2 regions of the Microbacterium sp. NPDC077391 genome follow, and region 1 is predicted to be linked to the other one. Evidence: predicted binding sites of a transcription regulator. Region 1 holds the regulator's gene; the other holds the start of a gene.
What was found. The regulator LexA, encoded in region 1, represses DNA repair genes until DNA is damaged. The targets are predictions, from matches to a motif close to TCGAACANNTGTTCGA.
Positions count from the first base shown of each region.

Region 1 (5,157 bases):
GCGAGCCGGAGCGCAACGACATGGTGCAGTACTTCGCCGAGCACCTCGACGGGTCCGCCGTCACCCAGCACGGGTGGGTGCAGTCGTACGGCTCGCGCGCCACCCGGCCCTCGATCCTCTGGGGAGACGTGTCGCGCCCTGCGCCGATCACCGTCTCGTGGGCGTCGTACGCGCAGTCGCTGAGCGCGAAGCCGGTCAAGGGCATGCTCACCGGCCCCGTGACGATCCTGGCCTGGTCGTTCGTGCGCGACGACCAGCCGCTCGGCGAGACGGCCAACCAGGTCGCGCTCGCCCTGCGCGACGAGATCACCGACCTCGAGGCCGCCGGAATCGCGATCATCCAGGTCGACGAGCCGGCGCTGCGCGAGCTGCTGCCGCTGAAGGCGGCCGATCAGGCGGACTACCTCGACTGGTCGGTGCGCTCGTTCCGGCTCGCGACCGGCGGCGCCGCCGCCGGAACGCAGATCCACACGCACCTCTGCTACTCGGAGTTCGGTGTCGTGATCGACGCGATCCGCGCCCTCGACGCCGACGTCACCTCGATCGAGGCCGCCCGCAGCCGCATGGAGGTCGTCGCCGACATCGCGCGATTCGGCTTCGACCACGGTGTCGGCCCCGGCGTCTACGACATCCACTCGCCGCGTGTGCCCAGCGTCGAGGAGATCGAGGCGCTGCTGCGTCGCGCCGTCGACGAGCTGCCGCTGCGCCAGCTGTGGGTGAACCCCGACTGCGGCCTGAAGACCCGTGCGTACGAGGAGACGGTGGAGTCGCTGCGCAACATCGTCGAGGCGACCAGGCGCGTCCGCGAGGACGTCGCCGTCACCGTCTGAGCACCGCCCACGACGAAGAGGCGCCACTTCCCGACCGGGAAGGGGCGCCTCTTCGTTCGCGAGGGCTCGCTCAGACCGAGCGCAGCACCGCCACGACCTTTCCGAGCACGACCGCCTCGTCGCCGAGGATGGGCTCGAAAGCCGAGTTGCGCGGCAGCAGCCAGGTGTGTCCGTCTCGGCGGCGGAAGGTCTTCACCGTCGCCTCCCCGTCGATCATGGCGGCGACGATCTCGCCGTTCTCGGCGTTGTTCTGCGTGCGCACGACCACCCAGTCGCCGTCGCAGATCGCCGCATCGATCATCGACTCTCCGTTGACCTTCAGCATGAACAGGTCGCCCTTGCCGACGAGCTGCCTCGGCAGCGGGAAGATCTCCTCCACCTGCTGGTCTGCCGTGATCGGCACGCCGGCGGCGATCTGACCGACGAGCGGCACCAGCGCGGCATCGCCGACAGACGGCGCGGTGTCTGCCGGGTTCTCGGCTCCGCTGCCGGGCAGATCGATCAGCACCTCCATGGCGCGGGTCTTGCCCGGGTCGCGGCGGAGGTAGCCGCTCAGCTCGAGCTGTCCGAGCTGGTGGGTGACGCTCGAGAGCGACTTCAGCCCCACCGCGTCGCCGATCTCGCGCATGCTCGGCGGGTAGCCGTGACGGGCGATCGAGCTCTGGATCACCTCGAGGATCGCCATCTGCTTGGGGCTCAGGCTCTTGCGGCGCCGCGTGCGGGGAGCCTCGGCTGCGGTCTCGGGGTTGTCGCTCATGGGTGCTCCTTCATGCCCTCACACGGTGCAGATCCGCGTCTTCGCGGGGATGCGGTTCGAATGTCGGTGGCCCATGGTGGGCTGACTTCATCGAAACCGTATCCGAGTTCGCTCGGAAAACGGAAGATCTGTTCGAGCGTGTCGCAGAACCGCGGGCGCTGTATTCGAAGAATTCTTGACAGATGTTCGATATCGAAGATAGATTCGGAACGTAGCTTCGGATCCGGCATCCCCGGCCGGATGCCGGATGCGAAAGCTGCACCACTTCCGCCCGATGGGCGGAGGAGAGCGAAGAGGAGCATCGCATGAGCACCATCAGCATCCAGGCCCCCCTGACCGCGTCGGTCACGGCCGCTGCCCGGCGTTCTGTCCCGACCCGGCTGCGCCTCACCGTGCGTGGTCGTCGTCTGCTCGCCACCCTCGCCGCCGCGCCGGTCATCGCCGGCATCGCGGTCTCTCTGCTGGCCGGCGGCTCCGCCATCGCGTCCGGCCAGAGCGCACCCGTCGCGTTCGAGACGGTGACGGTGCTGCCCGGTGACACCCTCTGGTCGATCGCCGCTGAGGCCGCTCCCGGCTCCGACCCGCGCGAGGTCATCGATGCCATCAGGCGTCTCAACAACCTCCCCTCCGGCATGATCCAGGCCGGTGCGTCGATCGCGATCCCGACCGCCTACTCCGAGACCGCGCCCGCCGAGTGAGAGTGCGCCGTCATCCGAGGCGGTGGGTGCGATGCGCGGCCTACGATGGAGCATGTGACCTCCCTCGATGAGCTGCCCCTCCGCGACGATCTGCGCGGGCTCACGCCGTACGGCGCCCCGCAGGCGCCGCTTCCCGTCGCTCTGAACGTCAACGAGAACACGCATCCGGTTCCCGACGAGGTCGCCAGCGACATCCTCGACGACGTCGCCCTCGCCCTGCGCGATGTCAACCGCTACCCGGACCGCGAGTTCACCGCGCTGCGGGAAGGGTTCGCCGAGTACCTCGGTCACGGTCTCACGGCCGAGCAGATCTGGGCGGGCAACGGCTCGAACGAGGTGCTGCAGCACATCATGCAGGCCTTCGCCGGCCCCGGCCGCACGGCGTTCGGGTTCGCACCCACCTACTCGATGTACCCGCTGATCACGCAGGGCACCGGCGCACGGTGGGTCGCCGGCACGCGCCACGACGACTTCACCATCGACCCCGACGATGCCGCCAGGCAGGTCGCCGAGGCCGACCCGGACGTCATCCTGCTGTGCACCCCGAACAACCCGACCGGCACGCCGCTGGGACTCGACGTCATCGAGGCCGTCTATGAGGCGGCCCGCGGTGTCGTGGTCGTCGACGAGGCGTATCAGGAGTTCGCCCCGCACGACGCGCCCTCCGCGCTGAGCCTGCTGCACGGTCGCCCGCGTCTCGCGGTGTCGCGCACGATGAGCAAGGCCTTCGCCTTCGCCGGTGCTCGGGTCGGGTACCTGGCCGCCGATCCGGCGTTCATCGACGCGCTGCGGCTCGTGCGCCTGCCGTACCACCTCAGCGCCCTCACGCAGGCCGCCGCCGTGGCGGCGCTGCGCAACTCCGCCACCATGCTGCGCATGGTCGATGAGATCGTCGAGCAGCGCGAGCGCATCTCGGCCACGCTCGAGGCCCTCGGGTACCGGCCGCACGCCTCGTGGTCGAACTTCGTCCTGTTCGGCGGGGTGGACGACCCCCAGGCCCTGTGGCGCGCACTGTACGACCGCGGAGTGCTCATCCGCGATGTCGGCATCCCGCATCACCTCCGGGTCTCCGCAGGCACCGAGGCCGAGACCACCGCATTCCTGGAAGCCCTCGCGTCGATTGGACCGTCAGCATGACCGAACGCACCGCCCGCCGCACCCGCAGCACCTCCGAGTCGACCGTCGAGGTCGTCGTCGACCTCGACGGCACCGGTCGCAGCGACATCGACACGAGCGTGCCGTTCTTCGACCACATGCTGACGGCCTTCGCCAAGCACTCGCTCACCGACCTCACCGTGCGCGCTACGGGAGACACGCACATCGACGCGCATCACACCGTCGAGGACATCTCGATCGTGCTCGGCCAGGCGATCCGCGAGGCACTGGGCGACAAGGCGGGCATCTCGCGCTACGGCGACGCCATGGTGCCTCTCGACGAGGCTCTCGCCCAGGCCGTGGTCGACATCTCCGGCCGCCCGTTCCTCGTGCACGACGGAGAGCCGGCCGGCTTCGAGTTCCACCTCATCGGCGGGCACTTCACCGGATCGCTCGTGCGCCACGTGTTCGAGGCGATCACCTTCAACGCCGGGCTCACCGTGCACGTGCGCGTGATCGGCGGACGCGACCCGCATCACATCGCCGAGGCCGAGTTCAAGGCATTCGCCCGTGCGTTCCGTCAGGCCAAGGCGCTCGACCCGCTCGTCGAGGGCATCCCCTCGACCAAGGGTGCGCTGTGACCACGCGCCGCGTCGTCGTCTTCGACTACGAGTCGGGCAACGTGCACTCGGCCGTCAAGGCGCTGGCCGCCGCGGGCGCCGAGGTGGAGCTCACTCGCGATCGCGGCAGAGCGCTGGAGGCAGACGGCCTGCTCGTGCCCGGCGTCGGGGCCTTCGCCGCCGTGCGCGAGGCGCTGGTCGCACACGGCGGTGACGAGATCATCGACCGTCGCCTGGCCGGTGGGCGCCCGGTGCTCGGCATCTGCGTCGGCATGCAGGTGATGTTCGAAGGCGGTGTCGAGCGCGGGCACCCCGCCGAGGGCCTGGGGGAGTGGCCGGGCACGGTCGCCGAGCTGCACGCCCCGGTGCTGCCGCACATGGGCTGGAACACCGTGGAGCCGGGGGAGGGCAGTGTGCTCTTCCGCGGCATCGAGCACGAGCGCTTCTACTTCCTGCACTCGTACGCCGCCACGTCGTGGGAGCTCGACGTCATCCCGCCGTTCCCGCAGCCCGCCGTGACGTGGGCGACCCACGGGGAGCGCTTCATCGCCGCGGTCGAGAACGGCCCGCTCTCCGCAACGCAGTTCCACCCCGAGAAGTCGGGACAGGCCGGCATCCGGCTGCTGCGCAACTGGGTCGAGTCGCTCTAGCGTCCGACGCGACCCGGAGCCCCGCACGGAGACCCGTGCGGGTGGTCCCGGTACGGGTGGTCAGAGGCCCCGCGCGACGGCTGCTCCCGCCGCCAGCCAGGCGGTCTGGGAGGCCGGGGCGAGGGCGCCGAGGCGCAGGTGGCCGTCGACCATCTCGTGATCGAACGGAATCGCGACCACCTCCCGTGCCAGGTCGCGGTAGCCGGTGACGACCTGGTCGACATCGGCCGGGGTCGCCTTGGGGTCCGCCTGAGTGACGACGACCACCGACTGACGGGCGAGCCGGGCGGATCGCTCGTCGCGGTCCTCGAGAGCCTCGAGCAGCAGCGCACCCGCCTCGGCGTGGTCGTCGCGCGTCGTGGTCGCCACGACGATCTGGTCGGCGTGGTCGATCATGCGCAGCCACATCGGGTCGGATTCGTCGTTCCCGGAGTCGATGATGATCAGCCGGTAGTACTTCGCCGCCACGGCGTGGATCGCGTCGATGTCTGCGGAGCGCAGCCGGTT
Region 1 is NZ_JBFBMI010000005.1:30,599-35,755, reverse strand. It holds gene metE (5-methyltetrahydropteroyltriglutamate--homocysteine S-methyltransferase) at 1-830, shown strand, start outside; gene lexA (transcriptional repressor LexA) at 901-1,587, opposite strand; gene AB0O65_RS12660 (LysM peptidoglycan-binding domain-containing protein) at 1,893-2,285, shown strand; gene AB0O65_RS12655 (histidinol-phosphate transaminase) at 2,340-3,422, shown strand; gene hisB (imidazoleglycerol-phosphate dehydratase HisB) at 3,419-4,021, shown strand; gene hisH (imidazole glycerol phosphate synthase subunit HisH) at 4,018-4,650, shown strand; gene AB0O65_RS12640 (AAA family ATPase) at 4,711-5,157, opposite strand, start outside.

Region 2 (5,157 bases), on a different contig from region 1:
TCGGTCTCGGCGACGAGGTCGGGGTCGTCGGGATCGAAGAGGTACCCGAGCACGTGGACGCTGCGCCACTCGTGCTTGGCCGAGAGCTCCATGCCGGGCAGGAACGTCATGCCCAGCGAGACCGCGGCATCCCCCGCCTCCTGCCAGCCGGTCGTGCGGTCGTGGTCGGTGAGGGCGGCGGTGCGGATGCCGTGGCCGTGCGCTTGACGCATCACCTCGGCCGGCGGCTCGGTGCCGTCGGAGTGATTGGAGTGCAGATGCAGGTCGCTCGGTCCCGGAGGGCGGGTGGAGGGGCCTGACGTCATCCTCCGAGGGTACCGCCAGCGATGACGCAGACGTCTCCTCTAGGATTTCGGACGATGCTACGACTCGTCGGAATCCTCCTCACGGTGCTGTTCGCCATCGCGACGGCGGTTCTCGTGTGGCCGCAGTTCTTCCATCTCGAGCTCACCTTCCCGATCACTCAGATCATCGCCTCCCGCATCGCGCTCGCGGTCGCCTTCCTGGTGGTCGCCCTGGTCGCCGCCCTGCTGCTCCTGGCGAGGCCGCTGCGCGGCTTCGCGGCGTCGATCCTCGTCGTGGCGCTGGTCGGAGCCGGCTCGATCGGCGTGATCGGGGCCACTCGGGGATACGGCTCGGATGCCCTGCCGCAGAAGACCGATGAGGCGGTGCGCGTGCTCACCTGGAACACCGCGGGCGCCGCCGTGTCAGCCGACACGATCGCCGGTGTCATCGCCGACCAGCAGATCGACGTCGTGTCGCTGCCCGAGACCGCGGAGGAGGTCGGCGAGCAGATCGCGATCATGATGCGCGATGCCGGACGCCCGATGTGGGTGCACCACGTCAACATCCAGCCCGACGTGCCGGACGGGCCGCAGGCCTGGCAGACGACGATCCTGATCTCGGCCGACCTCGGCGAGTACTCGGTGATCGACTCGTCGCTGGACGGATCGAGCAACACCGGATCGGTGCCGAGCGCCGTGGCGATGCCCGTCGACGGCACAGGTCCCACCATCGTGGCCGTGCATGCCGTGGCGCCTCGCCAGGGCGACATGTCGCAGTGGCGGTCGGACCTGGAGTGGATCGCCGACCAGTGCCCGGAAGGCGAGTTCATCCTCGCGGGGGACTTCAACGCGACGCTCGACCACATGGCATCGTTCGGCATCGACGGCGGCACCATGGGCCGTTGCATCGACGCCGCTGCGAGCACCGGCAACGGCATGGTCGGCACGTGGCCGGCGAGCCTGCCGCATCTGGCCGGCGCACCCATCGACCACATCATGTCGAGCCCGGAATGGCAGGCGACCGGAACGCTCGTGCTCGAGGACGCGGGCGGCAGCGACCATCGGGCGATCGTCGCTCAGCTGGAGCCGGCGGGTCGGTAACCGGTAACCGGGCGGCATGCGTCGCGCGTCCGCCGGGGCGCTGCGGCAGGGTGCCGTGTCGGCGACGAGTGACACAATGGATGCATGACCAGCGCAGACACCGACGCCGCCGTCGAGACCCCCGCCGAGGCTGTCGCAGCGGAGAAGAACCCCCGCAAGCAGCCGTTCCCCCGTGGATTCCGCGAGACGATCTCGACCGGATGGGCCGAACGCCCTGAGTCCATGCCCGCCCCGCGCGCCCAGGCGGCGTACGCCGCGGCCCGTCGCGCGAAGGTCTCGGCTGCCTTCCCCGGAGAGCGCCTGGTCGTACCGGCCGGATCGTTCAAGCAGCGCAGCAACGACACCGACTACCCGTTCCGCGCACACTCCGCCTTCGTCCACCTCACGGGGTGGGCGAACGAATCCGAGCCCGACTCGCTGCTCGTCTTCGAGCCGACCGAGAACGGACACGAGGTCACGCTGTACTTCCGCGAGCGTGCCGACCGCACCACCAGCGAGTTCTACTCGGATGCCACGATCGGCGAGTTCTGGATCGGGCCGCGCCCCTCGCTCGCAGGCGTCGCCGCAAACCTCGACGTCGCGACCGCCCACGTGGATTCGTTCGTCGCCGGGGATGACGACCTCGTCGTCGACGTCGACGAGGAGCTCACCCGCTTCGTCTCGGAGCTGCGCCTGGTCAAGGACGAGTTCGAGATCGCCGAGATGCGGCATGCGGTCGCGGTCACGGCATCCGGGTTCGACGACATCATCCGCGACTTCGACCGCGCGATCGCGCACCCCCGAGGCGAGCGCATCGTCGAGGGTGTGTTCCACCAGCGGGCTCGCAGCGACGGGCACTGGGAGGGCTACGACACGATCGCCGCCTCCGGCCATCACGCCTGCTACCTGCACTGGACGCGCAACGACGGCGCCGTCGTGCCGGGAGACCTGATCCTCATCGACGCCGGTGTCGAGGTCGACAGCCAGTACACCGCCGACATCACCCGCACCCTGCCGGTGAACGGCACGTTCTCAGACGTGCAGCGCCGCGTGTACAAGGTCGTGCTCGAGGCCGCGGACGCCGCGTTCGCCGTCGCGAAGCCCGGAGTGCGCTTCCGCGCGCTGCACGAAGCCGCGATGGACGTGATCGCGCGCCGCACCGCGGAGTGGGGCCTGCTGCCCGTCTCCGCAGAGGAGGCTCTGGATGCCGACAACGGCGGCCAGCACCGCCGCTACATGGTGCACGGCACCTCGCACCACCTCGGCATCGATGTGCACGACTGCGCGCAGGCGCGCCGCGAGATGTACTACGACGGGGTGCTCGAAGAGGGCATGGTCTTCACCATCGAACCGGGTCTGTACTTCCAGATCGACGACCTGACCGTGCCGGAGGAGCTGCGCGGCATCGGGGTGCGCATCGAGGACGACATCCTGGTGACCGCGGACGGCGCCGAGAACCTGTCGGCGGACATCCCCCGCACGGTCGAGGACGTCGAGGCGTGGATCGCGCGGCTGCGGAAGAGCTGAGCCGCTGAGCGCGGTTCATCCGCTGGGTCAGCGCCGCAGCGAATATCGCGCCGGCACGGACGCTCATCCGCGCCGGCATGCGGCCGGAGCGCCACGGCATCGAGGAGGAGTGGCACGCGGAACGTGGGTGGACTGAGGACCGGGGCTACGCACTGCTCGCACACGAAAGGCGATCTTCGAGCAGTTCCTGCTGTCGATGCCGTACCGGACGGAAGAAGGCGACAGCCTCCTTCGTTATCTCTTCGTGATCTTCCGGACGCGACTATCGCTCGAATTCTTGTTCGAATGTCGGTGGTCGCTCGCACAATTGAGTCATGGCCCTCTTCACCGACATCGACGCTCAGGTCGCGGTTCTGCGCGACCTGTTCGGCGCAGATGCGGATGTGCAGGATCTGTCGGCGCGGATGTCGTCGTTCCCGGGCGAGAAGCTGGTCGAGGCGCTGGGCGCGGCGGCGTCGCTGGTGCGCGCGGCGGAGCGGATCGGGATCGTCGGCGCGGGCATCGTCGCCGCCCGGTCCACGCGCGAAGCGGGGCAGGACGGGCTGGCGCAGTCCCGCGGTCACCGCTCTCCCGCAGCGCTCGTGCAGGAGCTCACCGGAAGCAGCCATGCCGATGCGCAGCGGCAGGTGCGGCTGGGCCAGTCCATCCTCGACAGCGAGGTCCCCGCTGCGGCGGAGGGGAATGAGACGTCGTGGAGCGGCCACGACGCCGTCCCTGCGCTCTCTGACACGGCGCTTCCCCGGATGCCCTGGCATGCGCCACTGTCGGCGGCGCTGCTGCAGGGGTGTCTCTCCCCGGCGCAGCAGGATGCGATCCAGCGCGGCCTCAGCCAGCCGACCGATGACTCCGACGACACGCACGCCGCCTGGACGGCAGCGGCAGAGCAGCTCATCGCCGACGCCGGCTGCCGCACCGTCGAAGAGCTTCGCATCCAAGCCCGGGCGATCCGGGACCACCTCGACCCCGAGGGCGCTGCGCGCCGGTTCGCAGAGCGGTACGAACGGCGCAGCTTCCGCACCTGGATCGACGCCGACGGACGCGAGCGCGGGCACATCGAGTTCGAAGACGAAGGCGCCGCCTGGGTGAGAGCGATCCGTGACGCGGCTCTGCGCCCACGTCGCGGGGGCCCGCGGTTCGTCGACTCCGACGAGGCGAACAATGCTCGAGATCTCGCCGCCGACTCTCGGACCAACGATCAGCTGTTCTACGACCTGCTCATCGATCTGCTTCGTGCGGGCGCGCTCGCTGACGCGAAAGACGTCTTCGGCGCACGCCAGGCCGGAGTGCGGCTCGTGCAGGTGCAGGCCGCCGACGGCACCCCGACCAGCGCGCGCACCGAGGACTACGGCATGCCGTTTCCGTTCGCCAGCATCCAGCAGCACGTGTGCGAGAGCGGAACCGTGCAGGTCACCATCGATTCCCGCGGCAATCCGCTCGACGTGGGCCGAGAACACCGACTCTTCACTCCCCCGCAGCGCATCGCGCTCGCCATCCGAGACGGCGGATGCCGCTGGCGAGGCTGTGACCGCCCCGCGTCGTACGGTGAAGCCCATCACATCGACGAATGGCATGCCGACCGGGGTCGCACCGATATCGACCGTGGCATCCTGCTCTGCAGACATCACCATATGCAGCTGCACCACGGCGGATGGCGCATCACTCGAGAAGGGAAAGGCGAGTTCCTGCTGCATCCGCCCGGCGGAGAACCGGCCATCCCCCTGCGTGCACGCGCAGCACTCGTCGCAGCCTGGGCCGGAATCGACCCTCCGCCCCGGCGCTTCCGACCCGCGATCGCGTGAGATTGTGCGACGGGGCGGGATGCTGCACCGCCGGCGACGTCGGCGACATGGTGGGCGTCAGGTGAGCACCACCGGCCGACCAGGACTCGCCACCCTCCCCGCTCTGCTTCCGAACGAAGCCGAGCTGCGTCGACAGCCACGGCGAACCTGACGCCGACAGGCCATCTGCCAGCCACAGCTCGATGTGATGGAGCCCGATGCTCACCTCTGCGCGTGCCGTCGCTCGACCTCGTCGATGAACGCCACCACCAACGGCGCCAGTTCCGCGCCGATGACGTCAGCCGGCCGCTTGGCACCCTTCACCTCGAACGAGTGCCCACCGCCGTCGATCCACGCGATCCTGGCATCCGGACACGACGCCACCGCTTCCTCCAGCTGCGCCAGCGGCTGCACGAACGGGTCATTCGTGCCTTCGACGAACAGCTGGGGCGCACGCACGGCGGGCAGATGCTCGACCCTCGGTTTCT
Region 2 is NZ_JBFBMI010000001.1:817,476-822,632, reverse strand. It holds gene AB0O65_RS03770 (PHP domain-containing protein) at 1-305, opposite strand, end outside; gene AB0O65_RS03765 (endonuclease/exonuclease/phosphatase family protein) at 360-1,385, shown strand; gene AB0O65_RS03760 (aminopeptidase P family protein) at 1,470-2,891, shown strand; gene AB0O65_RS03755 (DUF222 domain-containing protein) at 3,206-4,690, shown strand; gene AB0O65_RS03750 (alpha/beta family hydrolase) at 4,892-5,157, opposite strand, start outside.
Region 2: AB0O65_RS03755 (DUF222 domain-containing protein) is a predicted target of LexA. The motif match lies at 3,161-3,176, and genes of this name have one in related genera.